Regions from separate parts of the Paenibacillus sp. SN-8-1 genome, predicted to be linked through region 2. Evidence: riboswitches for the same ligand, from Rfam matches in the RefSeq annotation. Region 2 holds a riboswitch; each other region holds the start of a gene.

Region 1 (6,055 bases), 320 kb from region 2:
GAACAGGTGAGTACCCTCACCGACAACTTGATAGAGGAATTCTATGTAATGGTCACTCAGATCAAAAATACTCAGTGGTCTGGAAAGTAAAGGTTCTATTCTGGAGCCCCTGAGCATGTAGAACTGCCCGGCTCGGCCCTCATATTTCCCTGCTATCTTCATACGGAACACCCCAGGCGAGACCTGGATATTAGACAATATTTCAGCCATGACTTACTCCCCCCTGAACATTACGATGCCTCTTTTCAACTGGGGCTGCCGTGATATTGCTCACAGAGCAGGCGGACTCTGGATAAAACCGCCCATATCAGGAAATAACAACAGGTACTATGTCCTGTAAAAGGAGAGATTTCTTGATGCGGAACAAATATGCAATTTTATTTGTGTTGCTTGTCCTATCGATGCTGCCGAGTTCCCAAGCTGCTTCTGCAGCCCGGATGACTCAGGACCCTGAGGAGCAGAACTCCACAAGCAAAGTTGCATCAAGTCATGAATCATTAACACTTGGTGAATTAAGAAGGAAGTATGCCGAGACCTTTAAATTCAGGGGGCCTCACGTTAAGCAGATCGCGCTGACCTTCGATGATGTTCCTGATCCCCGCTTCACCCCTCAAGTCCTTGATATTCTTGCTAAATATCATATTAAAGCCACTTTCTTTGTGGTGGGCAATCGGGCGGAGAAGCATCCTGGTCTTGTCAGGCGTATTCAACGTGAGGGACATCTGATCGGCAACCACTCTTATAACCACCCTTTATTCAAAAATCGTAACCTTGCTTATTTCAAAGATCAGATTCTCCGTACTGAGAAGATCATTTACAACCTTACAGGATCCCGCCCCAAGTTAATCCGGCCTCCTTATGGGGAGATTAATGAGGAGCAATTGCGATGGGCGAAGGCCAGTGGTTACAAGGTGATTAATTGGAACGTTGATTCGAAAGACTGGAAAGGTCTGTCCAAAGATCAGGTGAAACGCAATATTTTGAGCGCCGCAGGTCCCGGCTCCATTATTCTTCAGCATGCCGGAGGTGGAGTTGGCGCAGATCTCTCGGGATCTGTACAAGCATTGCCAGAAGTAAGAAACACACTAAGAAGTAAGGGCTATACTTTTGTTGATCTGAGCAAACTCCTCCATATCAAAGGATCTAAGTAAGCAAAAGAGGAAAGACTCCATATATATCTGGAGTCTTTCCTCTTTGAATTAATTCCAATTATTTAATGACATATAGCTTCACATTCTGAAAGCCAAATGTGTCCACAGTCGACTGGCTGCCAGGAATGAAGATGTCTATACGGTTCCCTTTGATCGCGCTGCCTTGATCTGTCGCTTTTGCAACAAATGCTTTCTTCGGAAGACCAGAATGACTATGACCGGTCACTAACACCTTAGTTCCCATAGGGATTACTTTGGGATCTACTGCAATAGTGCCCAAAGCAAGCGGATTACCATAATAATCAACCGGCCCCCATCCATTCTCACTAGGATCTGCGGAATAGGCTGTAGCTACAACATTGATGGTCTTGGAGTAATTAAAAGATTTCCCCCATGCTTCCACAACTTTGTTTGCTGTGAATACTTTGAGTGTAGCAAGCGGATCTGCCTTTTTAACGATCAGACTAGCCCCAATGCTGGCAGTTTTCAGACTGGTTGGCAGCTTGATCGGCAATCCTGCATAAATATTATTAGGATTGATACTGGGATTCGCAGTCATTAGGTTGTTGATAGAGATCCCATATTTCTTGGACAGTGTGTAATAGGTGTCTCCCTCTACTGCAGTATGTACGGAGTCAGCATGGACAGGGGTCATGTGGATAAACGCGGCCATGCCAAGCATGGCTGTAACCGTTTTCGCGACTAACGACAATTTGTTTACCTTTTTGTTCTGTGTAAGATTCTTAGATGACATAAATAAAATCCTCCTTTTAATCATGCCTGCGGAGTTAGCTGTCGGATTCGGATTGAGGATACAACCCGGCGCTCTAATTAAAAAGCAGCGCTTCACCCCAAGGATTATCTATCAGATGTTGATAAGATAGTTAATCCGTAAATCATCCCCCGCACTTGAAAGCTTCAAGTTTCGGCACTTCGAATATATCACAATTCTGTAACCAATTGACCAAGCAATTGCTGGAAATCATATTCGTATCGCGTAAATTATTACAAGTATTCCATAGATATGGGTCCCTGAGTTTCCAAAAAAAAAACTCTATCCATTGGGATAGAGCTTAAGGTTATACAATTGATTCTGTTCCTACCTTTACAATACTTTGCTTAAGAAATCCTGTGTACGCGGGTGGGTTGGATTGCCCAGAACAACTTCTGGGGAACCCTGCTCAATGATCGTGCCTTGATCCATGAACAGAATCCTGTCACCGACTTCTCTGGCAAAGCCCATCTCATGAGTAACAATGACCATGGTCATTCCCTTCTCAGCCAGCTTCTTCATGACATCCAGAACCTCGCCCACCATCTCTGGATCAAGGGCCGATGTAGGTTCATCGAAGAGCATTACATGCGGCTCCATGGCAAGCGCCCTCGCAATGGCGATCCGCTGTTTCTGTCCACCAGACAGCTGTGCGGGAAATGCTCCCTTCTTGTCTTCAAGTCCAACGGTTCGGAGCAGATCCAGAGCTATCTCTTCAGCCTTTGAACGATCAAGCTTCTTAACCTGGATGGGAGCTAGAGTTATATTCTCCAGCACCGTTTTGTGGGGGAACAGATTAAACTGCTGGAATACCATGCCCATTTTCTCACGTGTCAGGTTAATATTATGCTTCTTATCTGTGATTAGTTCACCTTCAAAACGGATTTCGCCTGCAGTAGGCTGTTCAAGCAAATTGAGGCAGCGGAGAAATGTACTTTTACCGGATCCGCTCGGACCAATAACGACAACAACTTCACCTTTCTCAATCTCTGCATCGATGCCTTTAAGAATCTCCAGCTTTCCGTAGGATTTATGCAAATTTTTAATGGATATCACTAGTTCTCAGCTTCCTTTCCAATAGACCCAATAGTTTAGAAAGTACAAAGGTCATGATGAAGTAGATCACGGCTGCAACGAGGAGAGGATTCAGCCCCGCAAAAGAAATACCGCGAACCACCTGGGCTTGGAACATCAGATCAGCTACACCGATGAATGAAACTATCGAGGATTCTTTAATGATCGTAATGAATTCATTACCAATCGCAGGCAGAACATTCTTAATCGCTTGCGGTAGAATGATGAAGCGGAACGCCTTACCACTGGACATTCCAAGTGATCTTGCAGCTTCCATTTGCCCCTTATCCACGCCCTGAATACCTGCGCGGAACACTTCAGCAAGGTAGGCTGAACTGTTGATGGATAAAGTAATTATCCCTGATTCCAATGCAGTGAAATTAATATGGAAGGTCAGCGCGAGCCCATAATGAATGATCAAGAGCTGGACAAGCATAGGTGTTCCGCGCAGAACCTCAATGTAAGCCACACCGATCCAGCGAAGAATCGCGATTCGGTTCATCCGCAGCAAGCTGATGAAGAGCCCGATAATGAACCCGAATATGACTCCGAGTACAGACAGAAGGAGTGTATATTTAATACCCGCGATATAATAATCTTTATATTTCAGGAAGAAAGAGAATGTATCTTGGGCCTTCTGCTTCCCGTTAACCAAGCTGCTGGCATCATCAACGAACTGCTGAATTTTGCCATCCTTGATTAAATGGGCTAGTGTGTTATTAATACTGCTGAGCAGCTCGGGGTTATCCTTCTTGACCCCAATAGCATAACCGAAATCCTCTACCTGAGGTACCGCATCCGTAATAGCGAAATCATCCGTAAGATTAGCCTGGGCTACCGGTCCTTCAATAATAGCCGCATCGACACGGTTAGTCTGAAGCTGCATAAGTATATCAGAAACTTTATCTAGAGAGGTTAACTGTGCGCCTTCAATCTTCTGGCCAATCTCCTCCTGCAGGGAAGATTTTTGAACGCCGATCTTGGCCCCTTTTAACGTATCCATGGTGTTGTACTTGTCTTTATCTGCTTTACGAACCATAATGGACTGATTCGCGCGATAATACACGGTGGAGAAGTCGATACTCTTCTTCCGCTCTGGTGTAGGGTTCATTCCTGAGATCAGAAAGTCTACACGACCACTTGTCAAAGCTGGCAGCAGGCTGTCAAAGCTCATATCCTCTATTTTCAGTTCCGCACCCATATCCGCAGCAATCTGCTTCGCAATCTGAATGTCAAAACCTACAATTTGATCCTTCCCGTCAATAACTTTATGAAACTCATAGGGTGGAAAGTCAGCACTTGTTCCCAGCACAATCGTCTTCTTCGCTGGATTCGTGCCTTCATCGGCATAAGCCGACCCAGATAGCCCTGAGTAAGATAGTACGAAGCACAGCAGGACTATGATCAGCGTCTGTAATTTTCTCAATTTTGTTATCGCTCCTTGCTTCTATTTTAGTTGTTTATCATATTAGGACTGAGTCATTATAAAACAGCATGTATTATTATGCAATAAAAAAGGGCTGTTCCCCGCGAAGGAAAATATCACCAGTAAACAAACCAAACGACATTCCTTAGAATGCCGTCTGTGAATATGCCTTATTCTAGTCTAAATGTACATTCCTAGGGTGTGTCTTCAAACTTGTTTAAAAGGTAATACATGGGTTAAATACATTAGATGAATACACGATACGAAATAAAAGAGACACAATGGCAGCGAGTTCAAGACCTGTTTCCACCTGAACGAAAACCACAGGGAGGACGTCCGGCTTTGGACAACCGAACCATGTTTTGCGCCCGATCCATGCTGGTGAACGCGCACAATGGTATTCCTTCCCCCGGTCAACGGTGGCGGTCTTGAAGGCTCCTTGTGGAAACTGCCCAGTTACTACTCCGAATGCAATCTCCATGGAATGAGCGGTGCGGTCAGGCATCTTAACAGCCAGGTACATACGCGTCTTGCGTTCAATAAAAGTCGCTACGCAGGCACGACTTTTTCCCCGGCTGGAGACAACTGTATCGAGTTCCCAGTGACCGAATGACTCACGCTTCTTAACGGATTTAGGACGCTGGACAATCGTTTTACCCACTAGAAACCGGCCACGTGTCTCCATAGGCTTCCGTCGTTTTCCTTTATGGCGCAACACGTTAACTTCGCCCCCAGCCAGACGTCCGTCATAAAGCCACTGGTAAATTGTTTTGAAGCATACAAACGGCTTTCCGCTTGCTCGACGTTCTTCAGCGATCTACTCAGGCGACCATGTCTGGTTCAGCTTATCCTCCAGTTCATCAGCTAACTCCGTCGTGAAGCGACCTTTCGGCTTGCTGGACTTCCGCCGCTCTTCGTAGGCAATTTGCGCTGTCTCTGCTTGGTATACGCCACTCAAGCTTCCTCGCTTTAGTTCTCTTGCGATTGCTGAGTGGTGCCTCCCTAACTCCCTGCCGATTTCCCGATTCGACCATCCAATTCGGATTAGGACTTCTAGCTGGCTACGTTCGGTTATGCTTAGATGAGTGTAACTCATGGTTATATTCTCCTGTTGTTATATGAAAATAAAGTGCTTAAATTGGTGAATAAAGTTATAAACCGCGAAACCGCACTAGCGTGTAGTATAATAACCTGCCCCGTCCAGAGTTAATGATTCATTATGCCACCGATTGCTCCCCTTTTCCTTTGCTTCGGAAAAGCGGAATCATAATTAGGAATCCTGCAAAAAAACAGAATCCGGCCAATTCGTACACAATTGTAAGTGAAAGTATATTTTTCAACACACCTGCAACACTCATCATAAGGAGCATCGCTCCCGTCATAAGCGGAGTGCGGATTCCCATTACCCGACCTATAAAGTTTTGATCGGTATGCTGCATGACCATTGCGCTATTTCCGACAAAAATGGCCGGTTGCAGAAGAGCAATGATGAATTGGGCTATCATCGTTAGCCATATCACGGTTGACATCCCTGTTAAGATGATCCCGACACCGTTGACGAGTAAACCAATCATAAGGAAACGTTGTGGGGCGATCTTAGCCGCGAGAGCAAATATTACTATTCCTCCGACA
Region 2 (6,055 bases):
GCCATTGTCCCCGCTGATTTGGATTGTGGGCACCATCTCAGGGCTATTCTGGTCTGTTGGTCAGAGCAATCAGCTCAGGGCCGTTCAATATATGGGCGTCTCCCGCACTGTACCTCTATCTACGGGAATGCAGCTTGTCGCAACAACTCTTGTGGGTGTAATCGTATTTCGTGAATGGACGAATCTGGTAACGATTCTACTCGGCACAGCTGCCATTCTCTGCATCATTTTGGGTGCGTTCTTCACGGTTATAGGTGATAAGGATTCTCCCACAAAGGGTACAAAGTCAAAGATGAACCGCGGGACTGTCATTCTTCTTATATCCACCTTCGGATACCTTATCTATGTCAGTCTCCTGCGCTATTTCAATATCAACGGCTGGGCCGCAGTTCTTCCCCAAGGAATAGGGATAACTGCTGGAACTTTACTGTTAACCTTCAAGCATGATCCGTTTAATAAATATATGACAAGGAATATCCTCACAGGTATATGGTGGGGAATTGGCAATTTGGGGCTGCTTTTGTCTCTCCCCCATATCGGTCAAGCCACCAGCTTCTCTCTCTCCCAGACCGGGATTATTATCTCTACCCTAGGCGGAATATTTTTTCTGGGTGAGAAGAAATCCGGGCGGCAGATGGTCTTTGTTATTTTAGGCTGCTGCTTGATCATTGTCGGCGGCGTTATGATGGGATTCACCAAAAGATAACTTTAGGAGATGCTTACATGTATAAAGACCTTGAAGGAAAGACGGTAATTATTACAGGTGCTTCAAGCGGAATCGGCAAGGCCATGGCACTGCGTTTCGGGCAGGAGAAAGCCAATGTGATCGTTAATTACCGTTCTCCGGGCGAAGAACTGGATCAATTGATCCAGGACATTCAAAAAAACGGCGGAAAGACGCTGGCCGTACAAGGTGACGTGACGAAAGAGGAAGATGTGAAGAAGCTCATAAGTTCGGCCGATGAATCATTCGGAGCTGTCCACGTCTTCATTAATAACGCAGGTGTGGAGAACGAGGTTCATTCCGAGGATTTATCATTGGAGGACTGGAACAAGGTTATTAATGTGAATTTAACCGGTGCTTTTCTCGGCAGCCGGGAAGCCATCCATTATATGCTGGAAAAGAAAATCAAAGGCTCCGTGATCAACATGTCCAGTGTACATGAGAAGATTCCTTGGCCTCATTTCGTACATTATGCAGCCAGCAAGGGCGGGATCAAAATGTTAACCGAGACACTTGCTCTTGAATTTGCACCCCAGGGTATTCGGGTGAACAGTATAGGCCCCGGAGCTATTAATACTCCAATCAATGCCAAGAAATTTGCCGATCCAAAGGTCAAAGAGGACGTCATTTCCATGATTCCGATTGGATATATTGGAGAGCCTGAGGAGATTGCCGCCGTTGCCGCCTGGCTTGCCTCTTCCGAAGCCAGCTACGTAACCGGAATTACACTTTTTGCGGATGGCGGGATGACCAAGTATCCAAGCTTCCAGGGCGGGCGAGGCTAAGAGAGCCCAGTTATAAATAAGAGGATGCCCTTTTTAGTCTATACATGAACTTAAGTGGCATCCTCTTTTTAATTGCACAACCCTTCCATTATTCTACTTGGCCCCCGTCCTGTTCCTTATCGGCTGCCTTCCACTTCGGCTTGCAATGAACACACCGCCAAGTATGAGAATCAGACCTGCTACCAGGCTCCATCCGATGGGCTCATGCAGCAGGGTATAGCCCCATATCATGGCTGTCGCCGGCACCAGATAGGTGACCGAGGTCGCAAACTCAGGGCTTCCTTTAAGCACCATGTAATTGAACAATATATAAGCCACACCCGACCCCAGAACACCTAATCCCAGGACCCCGAACAGGTTGGCCGGAACGGCAATCTTAGTCAAGTTCACACCTTCAATCGTAGCAGCAAGAATACCGCTTCCGATCATCGCTCCAAGCAAGGTTCCGAACGTTAATTGATACATATTGAGTCCCCCTAACAGCTTTTTGGATAATTGGGAACCTACAGCATAACAAAGTGTAGCGGCAATCATCGAGCCGAATCCGAGCATGTCTACCTGGAGAAAAGAACCGGGGCGAATTCCGAGCAGTACAATCAACCCCAAGAGAGCAACCCCCATTCCAAGCCACTGAATACGCCGGAATTTCGAGCCGAAGAACAGCAGCCCCACCACCATGGTACAAATAGGTGTTGTTGCATTCAGCACGGAGGCCATGCTGCTGGCTAACCTCGTTTCACTGAAACCAATTAGCGTCCATGGTAATGCCATGTTAATCATAGCTACGACTACGGTGGGAACCCACCTTATCTGCCGCACGGCAAATGGAATGCGCATAATCAGCATGTATCCTGTTATAAACAAAAATCCGAAGGTTGAGCGCATAAATGCATTTCCCCAAGGGCCAAAATCATAAAGCAAATTTTTGATGAAAAAGAACGAACCTCCCCAGATCAAACTCAGGAGGACAAGCGAAACATATAGTGATCGTGCCAATTGATTACCTTCCTTCAATATGTTCACAACTTCTCGTAGAGATGTTCCTATATGTTAACCGATTTTTTTATAAGAATGACAGCAAACCAGCGGAATCTACTATGCCAGATCTTTTGGCATGGAAAGTTTTGACCAATGAACTCTCGGGATAGGCGTGCTACAATTTGTAGCGAACTTGAATCATCTATGGCCAAGGCCATTACGAACACAAAAGATTCAAGTAAATAAAGGCCGAAGCTTATCACAAGCACGGGGGACCCATACACTGGGGTGAAGCCATAACCGTGGCGGGGTGATTACTCTTTGACCCTAATCCGACAGCTAACCTCGCAGGCTAATAAAAGGAGAAATGCTCAAATGAGATTCAAAAAAAGTCTAATTACCGGCGCGCTTGCGCTTAGCATGGTCGTAGGTACGGGAGCAGCATCCGCTGCCGACAATACCACAACAGTGAATTACAAGGTCTGGACTTACAGCACGAATCAAAGTTTTACGACTCAAGGTTTTTCTTGGGATAGTTTTCTACAGCAGTTTAGAAATCTAAATAACCAAGGGACTACAAAAGTTCAAACAGGAACTGGAAATCAGACTGGGTCGAATACGAAGACGAACACAACTAACACAACCACTAATCAAGCTCAAACGAACAGTCAGACTAAAACGAATACAACACAGGCAAGCAATTCCCAATCTGCATATGCTGATCAGGTCGTAACACTGGTTAATCAGGAACGCGCCAAAGCGGGTGTAAAACCCCTTGCCGCCGACAAAGCCTTGGCTGCTATGGCCCTCGATAAAGCTAAAGACATGTACTCTAAAGGGTATTTCGACCACACTTCACCTACCTATGGTTCCCCATTTGACATGATGAATTCGTACGGAATTCATTACACTTATGCGGGAGAAAATATCGCCAAGGGTCAGAAGGACCCTGCCGAAGTCATGAAAGCATGGATGAACAGCCCGGGACACAAACAAAACATTTTAAGTCCTAACTATACTAAAATCGGTGTCGCTTATTATAACGGGGAATGGGTTCAGGAATTTATTGCGAACTAATTTTAGTTAGAGAGAGTCACAGCAAAGAGACTATCCTGCCGGATAGTCTCTTGTTCTTTTTTATAGCAGAATCGTTAAATTTATCTGTAATTATAACCTAGACGCTGGGTAAGGTTGGAATGATAACTATGGTCCTTCATAGCACGAATAACCTTTATGGAAATTACAGGGGACTCGGCCGGATTAGTCGGTCTGAACTTCATCTCTATGAAATCTTTGATCTCCATAAGATGCCCTTCTTTCTTAAAAGATTCCAGGTAATCAGATATCACAGGCAGCTTCCCTACCTCACTGAATACCTCAAGCTCTTTCCTTACCTTGTTTATGCGATCCTGAATTTCTACTGTTACATAGTACCGGTCTTTCATGCATACACCCTCCTGTCGATAGCTAGCCGGCGGTAAATAAAAAATAGTATCAGAGTTCCTATAGTTTGCGTCACTGACTCTTATCAGAATCGCCTGTTTTTTGTAGAAAAGACCAATAATTAGTATAAATAATACACCATTCGACATATAATTACAATAATATATTTAAAGTATATAACGTCCTGACCCTCAGTTAACTTAAACAAAAAAGGCCGTTCAGTTCTATCACTGACCAGCCTTTAAATCTAAATATGGCATATCTTTCAAAAGTTAACTTTTCTTCTCATCTCTATAGAATACTTCTGCTCCCGCAATGCCTGGATGCGTCATCTCATAAGGATCCAGAATCAGATTCAGTTCCTCTTCGGTAAGTACATTATATTTCAGACATAGTGCCCTTACGGACGCTCCTGTAAGAATTGCCTCCCTGGCGATTCTGGATACGACCTCATAGCCTAGATGTGGATTCACTGCGGTTATTATGCCTACACTTCTCTCCACATCCTCTTTCATTTTGTCTATATTTGCTTCGATTCCCGATAAGCAATAATCCGTGAATACACGGAACGAATTATTCATCATGCTGATGGACTGTATAAGATTGAACACGAGTACAGGCTCCATCACATTGAGCTCAAGCTGCCCTGCTGATGAAGCCAGGCATATCGTGTGATCATTGCCAATCACCTGGAACGCTACCTGGTTGATAACCTCGGCCATAACCGGGTTAACCTTGCCTGGCATAATCGAAGAGCCCGGCTGCCTTGCAGGCAGAGATATCTCGTTAAAGCCGACACGAGGACCTGAAGCCATAAGTCTCAGATCGTTAGCGATCTTGGACATATTCATCATACATACCTTTAGGGCCGCCGATACCTCAGTATACGCATCCGTATTTTGGGTAGCATCCACAAGATGAACTGCTGTCTCGAGTGGGAAGCCGCTGATCTTCGCCAAATATTCAACTACGAGTTCTATATATTTCGGGTCCGCATTAAGCCCGGTCCCAACAGCTGTTGCGCCCATATTAACTTCATACAGATGCTGTCTTGAGCTCTCAATTCGGAGAATATCTCTCTCCAGCACTCGGTAATAGGCCTCAAATTCCTGTCCCAGACGGATCGGTACAGCATCCTGAAGATGAGTTCTACCCATCTTGATCACATGGTCGAATTCTTTCGACTTGGCAACGAACACCTGATGCATTTCACGCATTGTGACCAGAAGCTGCTCCATCAAAGACAATACTGCAATATGTATAGCTGTTGGAAAAGCGTCATTAGTCGATTGCGCCATATTCACATGAGAGTTCGGACTGAGGAACGAGTAATCGCCTTTCTCCTTCCCAAGCAGCTCGAGAGCCCGGTTCGCGATCACCTCATTCGTGTTCATGTTGAGAGAAGTCCCCGCTCCCCCTTGAATCGGATCAACTATAAATTGGTCATGCCATCTTCCTTCGATGATCTCTTCGGCTGCTTGTACAATGACTTCGCCATGACCCGCATAGAGTCGGCCAATCTTCATGTTGGCCATGGCTGCCGCTTTCTTCACGATCGCCATAGATTTAATTAACTCTTTGTGAACCGTATAGCCGGTAATCGGAAAGTTCTCGACCGCACGCAGCGTCTGAATTCCATAGTAGGCGTCGGCCTCTACTTCTTTGGTACCCAGGAAATCTTTTTCTATACGAAATAATGGTTCTGTCACGTTGCATTCCTCCGGATTTCAAGGTTTTGGAATTACTCGGTTAGGCAGATGTCTGTCTATACGATTTCTTATAACATACTTCCAGTAAGAAAGATACCGCTCCGTCGATGAATAACATTAGCCTTTTTATTAATTGTTCATCCTTGTATATTTCACTAAAACAGAAGAATGCAGTACAATAGATCCAAGACAAAAGACACATTGTACATACATATTAAGGGAGTAACCTCATCATGAAGTATTATGGCAGAATCTATACCGTGCTCATTGTAGTTGGCTTTCAAATTGTTGATTTTCTGAATCGATATTTCAATCATCTCGGCTTCAATTTTGTTGACTTGCTGTCATATATACTCACCATTACTGCCGGATTTCTGATTGGACTCAAATATGACCAAGCTGTCTTCTATTCTCAA
Region 3 (6,055 bases), 2.2 Mb from region 2:
TCCTACCCTACTCCTTATCTGTATCCTTACCTTTATCATTACCCATATGTATATCCCTACCCTTATTCGTATCCTCCCTATTACGTCTATCCATATCCCGGGTATTTCCCAGGCGGAGGATACCCCGGTTATCACCATGAAGGCGGATTTGGACATGATCACGGAGGTGAGCACCATCACCATCATAGGGACGGACAGTACTACGGCAGAAATGAAGATCAGGAGACCAAACCAAGGGATTTCGAGCTGAACCTTCAATCCAAAGCCCAGTATGGCGGAAAGTACGGGCTTGATGCCCATGCTGATGCCCAGATCGGTGGCGGGCAAGGGCTTGCCTTCGATGCGGCCGGAAGCCTTGGCGGTGAGCATGGCGTAGGAATACAGACCGCCGGGCATCTCGGCGGCGGGCAAGGAGCAGGGTTCCAGGCTGGCGGCCACTTGGGCGGCAGCGGTTATGGGGTAGGTGCTCATGCCGATGCCAGCCTCGGCGGCGGGAAGGGACTTCAAGTCGATACCGGAGCCAAAATCGGCGGCAAGCACGGGCTCGGTCTTCAGGGCGAAGGCCATCTCGGCCTTCAAGGAATCGGCGCCTCTGCTGCCGGACAGCTCGGCGGAAGCACCTATGGCGCCAGCGCCCATGCCGGCGCGGACTTGAACCTGAAGCAGGGCTTAGCCTTTGATGCCGGAGCCAATGTGGGCGGCAAGCACGGAATCGGCGCACACGCCGGCGGACACCTTGGCATCGGCAAGGGTGTCGGCTATGACGTGGGCGGCAAAGTGGGCGGCAAGCATGGCGTAGGCATCCACAGCGACGCCCATTTGGGCGGCGGCAAAGGTGTGGGCTTTGACATAGGAGGAAACTTGGGTAGTCATAACGGCCACCTGGGCGTTCAATTCGGCGGTGACAAGGAAAAGACAGAGCAAGGATAAGAAACTAATTTTATATTTATAAGCGAGCCCTCTCCAGCCTTCGGAGGGGGCTTTTCCTGATCGCTCGAAAAGGCGATAGAACGCTGGGAAACCGACGTTAAGAAGCTCATGGGACAAAGGAATACCTCTTTGTCTAAATGTAATCGCTTCCTTTAAATAAGTGCTTATTCTACATTTGGACGAGCCGTTTAATGTGGATGAAAAAGTGTTTACAAGGATGGTGGAGGAGAGTATCATAAGCATCGGTTTCGATTTCCATATCGCTGAAACTCGTATGAGTACGGGGGAACCGTTCAAACGGATTGCCGCAGCAATCCAGGGGTGAATCCTTTCAAGGTAGGGCTACTCAAGGGCCCGAATCCGACAGCTAACTCCGTAAGCGTTATTTGAGAAGGAAGGTGGAGCTCGTTTAAGTAAAATATCCGTGTCCACAGTATTTTAGATTAGACTAGTGGGCATTTTACACTTCGTAGGCGTAACTGAAGTTGTTAAATTTATTGACTTAAATGGTGGTGAAAAGATTGTCAGCTCTAAAGAGAATCCTAATTGGGCGCCCACTCAAGTCAAATGAACTGGGTGAGCAAAAGCTCAACAAAACCAAAGCCTTAGCAATCCTTTCATCCGATGCGCTATCATCCGTAGCTTATGGTCCTGAACAAATCCTGATTGTACTATTTACTCTTAGTGCGGCAGCCTTCTGGTATTCCATCCCGATTGCGGTAGGTGTGCTGGTATTGCTCGCGGCTCTTATTTTATCTTATCGGCAGATTATTTTTGCTTATCCGCATGGCGGCGGGGCTTATGTTGTATCCAAGGAGAACCTTGGAATGAATTACGGCTTGGTGGCCGGAGGCTCCTTGCTGGTCGATTACATTCTCACAGTTGCGGTGAGTGTATCGGCCGGTACGGATGCAATAACCTCTGCGTTTCCGAGTCTGCACCCTTTTACAGTGATTATTGCGATCGTATTCGTACTCTTCATTACCACCTTGAATCTGAGAGGGGTAACGGAGTCCGCTTCCATTCTCGCTTATCCTGTGTATTTGTTCGTTCTGGCTCTGTTCATCCTTATCGCGGTGGGCATTTACAATATTCTGACCGGGCACGTATCCCCTGAGCTCCATACTCCGGTGGGCACTCCCGTAGCGGGTATAAGCTTGTTCCTGCTTCTCAAGGCGTTCGCTTCCGGCAGTTCGGCGCTAACCGGTGTAGAAGCTATCTCAAATGCGATTCCTAACTTCAAAGACCCGGCTCCCAATAATGCCTCCAAAACCTTAATGGCGATGGGAACACTCTTGGCCTTACTGTTCACTGGCATCGTGTTCCTGGCTTACTATTACGGAGTTGCGCCGAGAGCTGAGGTCACTGTCGTCTCACAAATTGCTGAACAGACCTTTGGACGGAATTTCATGTACTACTTTATTCAAGGGACGACCGCTTTAATCTTGATTCTCGCTGCCAACACGGGGTATTCCGCATTCCCGCTACTGGCCGTCAATCTGGCTAAGGATAAGTTCATTCCCAGAATGTTCACGGTTCGCGGAGACCGATTAGGGTACTCTAACGGTATTATTATTCTCGGAGTCTGCTCCATTCTGTTGATCCTTATGTTCAAAGGACAGACTGAGCACCTGATTCCGCTGTATGCTGTGGGCGTGTTCATCCCGTTTACCCTGTCCCAAACAGGCATGATCTTCAAATGGGTTCGGGAGAAGCCGAGCGGCTGGATGTCCAAACTCATTATTAACAGCATCGGTGCCCTGATCAGCTTGATCGTTACGATTATGTTCTTCTTAACCAAATTCGCGCAGGTATGGCCCGTATTGATTTTCTTGCCGATTATCATCTATATCTTTTACCGGATCAAGAAGCACTATCTGGCGGTCGGGGATCAGCTGCGGCTTACGACCTGTGAGCCCTCCATACCAATCGAAGGGAACGTGATCATTGTTCCTGTTGCGGGGATTACTCATGTGGTTGAGAATTCACTGAACTATGCCAAGTCGCTTAACGCGCATCAGGTCATTGCGGTGTATGTGTCTTTTGAAAAGCAGGATGAGAACGAATTTGAGGCCAAATGGATGAAGTGGCAGCCTGATGTCAGACTGGTCACCTTGCACTCGCCTTACCGCAGCATCATCCAGCCGCTTCTCAAATTCGTAGATACCGTCCAGCGCAAGGCAAGTGAATCGAATTATCAGGTCACCGTGGTGATTCCCCAGTTCATTCCCAAGAAGGGCTGGCATAACATCCTCCATAATCAGTCGGGTCTTGTGATTCGTACCAAGCTGCTGTACCGGAGAAAAGTTATTGTTACAACGGTTCCTTATCATTTAACAAAGTAAACTCAAAAAAGGGGAAGCCGCATCAGCCATTATGGCTAGCGGGACTTCCCCCTTTTATTTCACGGCCGCTCCACAAGCGGAATGATTCAAAGTACTGTAACTTGTGTCTGTATGTACGCCTTAATAAGCCCATCCCGATTTGCCGTTCTAAACTTAAATTGCTCTCCTGTAACAGTTACAATCTTTAGTCCACTAGGGATTAAAGATAAAAAGTTGAACTTCTCAATATATTTAATCTGATCGTGAGAGATCTCCATGTCTTCCGCAAATATACTCACTTTCTTTGATTCGAAAATCGTCCTCTGGCTTGTCACGATCAGGTCTCCAATTAATTGTTCTTGCGCACTCTTATAGTAATTAGCCTGTGCGTGGATCAAGACTACTTCCTGATCTCTAACTTCCATCCCCTCGTTCCTCCTTCCGTAACTCCCACCTTATTACTAATATAATAGTGATGTCGCATAATAGCATCTGCATCTGTAAATTGATCAATAATAGCAAATAAAAAAGAGGCACTTCATGTGCCCCTACGTTCTAACTCTAGCCGATGACCCCAGCCCCCTTGGGCTCTCCCCCAGGGTGGAGCATTCGTCTTTGATCCCACTCTTCCATCACATGCGCCGGATACTCATAGACCTCAGGGTTCTGCTCGCATACCCGAATCCAAGCCTTAACACATTCCGCATCGAAATGAGTCCCCTGATTCTCGGTAATCAGCTTCATCGCTTCTTCGTGGGTCCAGGCCTTCCGGTAAGCTCGGGTTGAAGTTAGCGCATCATACACATCCGCGACAGCCACGATTCTGGCCAGCAAGGGAATCTGCTCCCCCTTTAACTGGTCCGGATATCCAGTGCCATCCCACTTCTCATGATGAGATCGGATAATATCCAGCTCATCCTTCATGAATCCAAGCGTTCGGCACATCTCATAACCTTTGACGGGATGAAGCTCAATAATATCTCTTTCCTCAGGCGTCAAGCGCCCCGGCTTGTTCAGGACCTCATTTGGAACATGAATCTTGCCGACATCATGAATAATAGTCCCTTGAGAGATCGCCCGGAGCTCCTCGGGTGACAGCTTCATCTCCTCGCCAAGCTTCATCGCATACATCGTAACTCTGAAGTTATGTCCAGCCGTATACAGGTCCTTCTCCTCGGTTGCTTGAATCAAGTTCCTCACACTGGGAGACAGGCAGCTGGTAATCCGCTCCATCGGATTTGTGGAATAGAGTCCCTTAAAGGTCATATTCCATGACGGAGTGGATGCATACTGTCTAATTAGACCCGTAATCATCACAATCATCGAAGCCAGCAGCAGGAAGTGGTACATCCACCAGCTAACGCGCCATAATTCTCCTGCAGCCATAATATACTGAGCCGCCATTAGCCAGCAGCAGCTGTAGATGATCGCTTTCTGGAGCGGGAACCGGGAATAACGGTAAGATTGAAAATAGCGATATATTGTAATCAGGTTCATAACCGCCACAAGGCAGGTAACCGGCCACTTCAAAGGGTTCCGATCCAGCGGGATTAAATTCATCAGGTGAGGATTCACGAAGCTAACGATACTGAGAAATACAATAATAATCAACCATATCGGAATCAACCTCCCCCGAAGTCCGGACAGCCTCACAATAAGCGCCGAGTCGGAAGACATCGAAGACAGCCACAACCAGAAAGTCGCAAGCAGCGTGCTCGCCTGAGCCGCAACTGCGGGCAGGTGTGAAGCATGCATCATAAGATTAGGTGTGGACAGCCCATGAACCGTAAACGTTTCACCTAATGAGATAAATGCCAGTGCCAGGAAGCTTACCTTTATATTTCTTACGCGATGCCCCGCGATGCCTACGGCGATGGCTACCATCATGGACAGCATAGCGACCGAGCTGACAACATAGAAATGCCCCTTGAGTGCAACAAATGAGACATCCCATGAAGGGTGTGCCTTGAGAAGTTCAAATAGTACAAACGGCACAATCACAGCCATTATCGGGCCGACAACATCACGCTTTTTCATCTAAAATATCCCCTTCAATACAGGCAAATAGGTAATTAGCCTCAAGTTACTTCAGTTTACCACAAAATAAGGCGGTAGAATATTCATGCAATGCACAAAATTCTCTTAAATTTTTGTAAAAAATGCCTCTCGAAGTCCCCATGCGACATAAAAAAAACAAACCCGATCTCTCCCTCTACCGGGATAGGATCAGGTTTGTCTGTTCGTGGACTGTGAGGATGATAACGGATCAAGCATAGTATTCTTGAAGCAGTGCGAGAGTCTCTTCGGCGCCGTCCCCTTCTTCGAAGTTAAGCATTCCTTTGTCTGCCCAACATTCCTGACAAGCAGCTTCGGTCGTACACAAATGCGCGTCCTCACAGGTATAACAGAACTGCAAAAGGTTTCTGGTTACGTCTTCCTGGTTGACTGTTCTCATCTTAATCACTCCTTATCTTCTTTACGAGTTAAATATATCACACCTCCCATCTCTATATTGTGATTTATTTCACAATATGATTGAAATCACATTTTTTCTTACCATCTGATTCCTGAGATCAGATCAATCAACCTTTTTTTCTGTTCCTTATCCGCCTTCCACCCGGCAATTTCCTGCTTAATTTGAGATAGATTCGTGTACCCCTTCGCCAATCCATTCAAGCGGGCTGCAAGGGTCGAGTTCACCAGCTCCTGATGGGACGGGTAGATGGAGCTGAGCTTCTCCACCGCATTCGGATATCGGTGAAGGTAGTATTTCTGGTGCCGTTCCTCAGCTGGGTAGAATA

Evidence for each region. A riboswitch is a leader RNA that binds a small molecule or an ion and turns the genes downstream of it on or off. The one in region 2 is predicted to bind cyclic di-AMP.
Region 1: linked by a shared signal. The riboswitch ahead of ACRRNK_RS10260 (3D domain-containing protein) and the one ahead of ACRRNK_RS11885 (CAP domain-containing protein) in region 2 are both predicted to bind cyclic di-AMP.
Region 3: linked by a shared signal. The riboswitch ahead of ACRRNK_RS01695 (APC family permease) and the one ahead of ACRRNK_RS11885 (CAP domain-containing protein) in region 2 are both predicted to bind cyclic di-AMP.

What each region holds. Positions count from the first base shown of each region.
Region 1 is NZ_CP194782.1:2,170,331-2,176,385, reverse strand. Features, by position in the region: gene ACRRNK_RS10270 (dihydroorotate dehydrogenase electron transfer subunit) at 1-210, opposite strand, end outside; gene ACRRNK_RS10265 (polysaccharide deacetylase family protein) at 357-1,151, shown strand; gene ACRRNK_RS10260 (3D domain-containing protein) at 1,210-1,905, opposite strand; cyclic di-AMP (ydaO/yuaA leader) riboswitch at 1,914-2,092, opposite strand; gene ACRRNK_RS10255 (amino acid ABC transporter ATP-binding protein) at 2,257-2,979, opposite strand; gene ACRRNK_RS10250 (ABC transporter substrate-binding protein/permease) at 2,966-4,432, opposite strand; partial or broken gene ACRRNK_RS10245 (IS30 family transposase) at 4,815-5,519, opposite strand; gene ACRRNK_RS10240 (MFS transporter) at 5,641-6,055, opposite strand, start outside.
Region 2 is NZ_CP194782.1:2,487,291-2,493,345, forward strand. Features, by position in the region: gene ACRRNK_RS11870 (GRP family sugar transporter) at 1-706, shown strand, start outside; gene ACRRNK_RS11875 (glucose-1-dehydrogenase) at 724-1,509, shown strand; gene ACRRNK_RS11880 (DMT family transporter) at 1,603-2,505, opposite strand; cyclic di-AMP (ydaO/yuaA leader) riboswitch at 2,725-2,856, shown strand; gene ACRRNK_RS11885 (CAP domain-containing protein) at 2,863-3,564, shown strand; gene ACRRNK_RS11890 (hypothetical protein) at 3,645-3,932, opposite strand; gene aspA (aspartate ammonia-lyase) at 4,203-5,639, opposite strand; gene ACRRNK_RS11900 (GGDEF domain-containing protein) at 5,873-6,055, shown strand, end outside.
Region 3 is NZ_CP194782.1:317,484-323,538, reverse strand. Features, by position in the region: gene ACRRNK_RS01700 (hypothetical protein) at 1-930, shown strand, start outside; cyclic di-AMP (ydaO/yuaA leader) riboswitch at 1,182-1,328, shown strand; gene ACRRNK_RS01695 (APC family permease) at 1,437-3,275, shown strand; gene ACRRNK_RS01690 (GRAM domain-containing protein) at 3,362-3,679, opposite strand; gene ACRRNK_RS01685 (HD-GYP domain-containing protein) at 3,816-5,291, opposite strand; gene ACRRNK_RS01680 (hypothetical protein) at 5,521-5,709, opposite strand; gene msrA (peptide-methionine (S)-S-oxide reductase MsrA) at 5,808-6,055, opposite strand, start outside.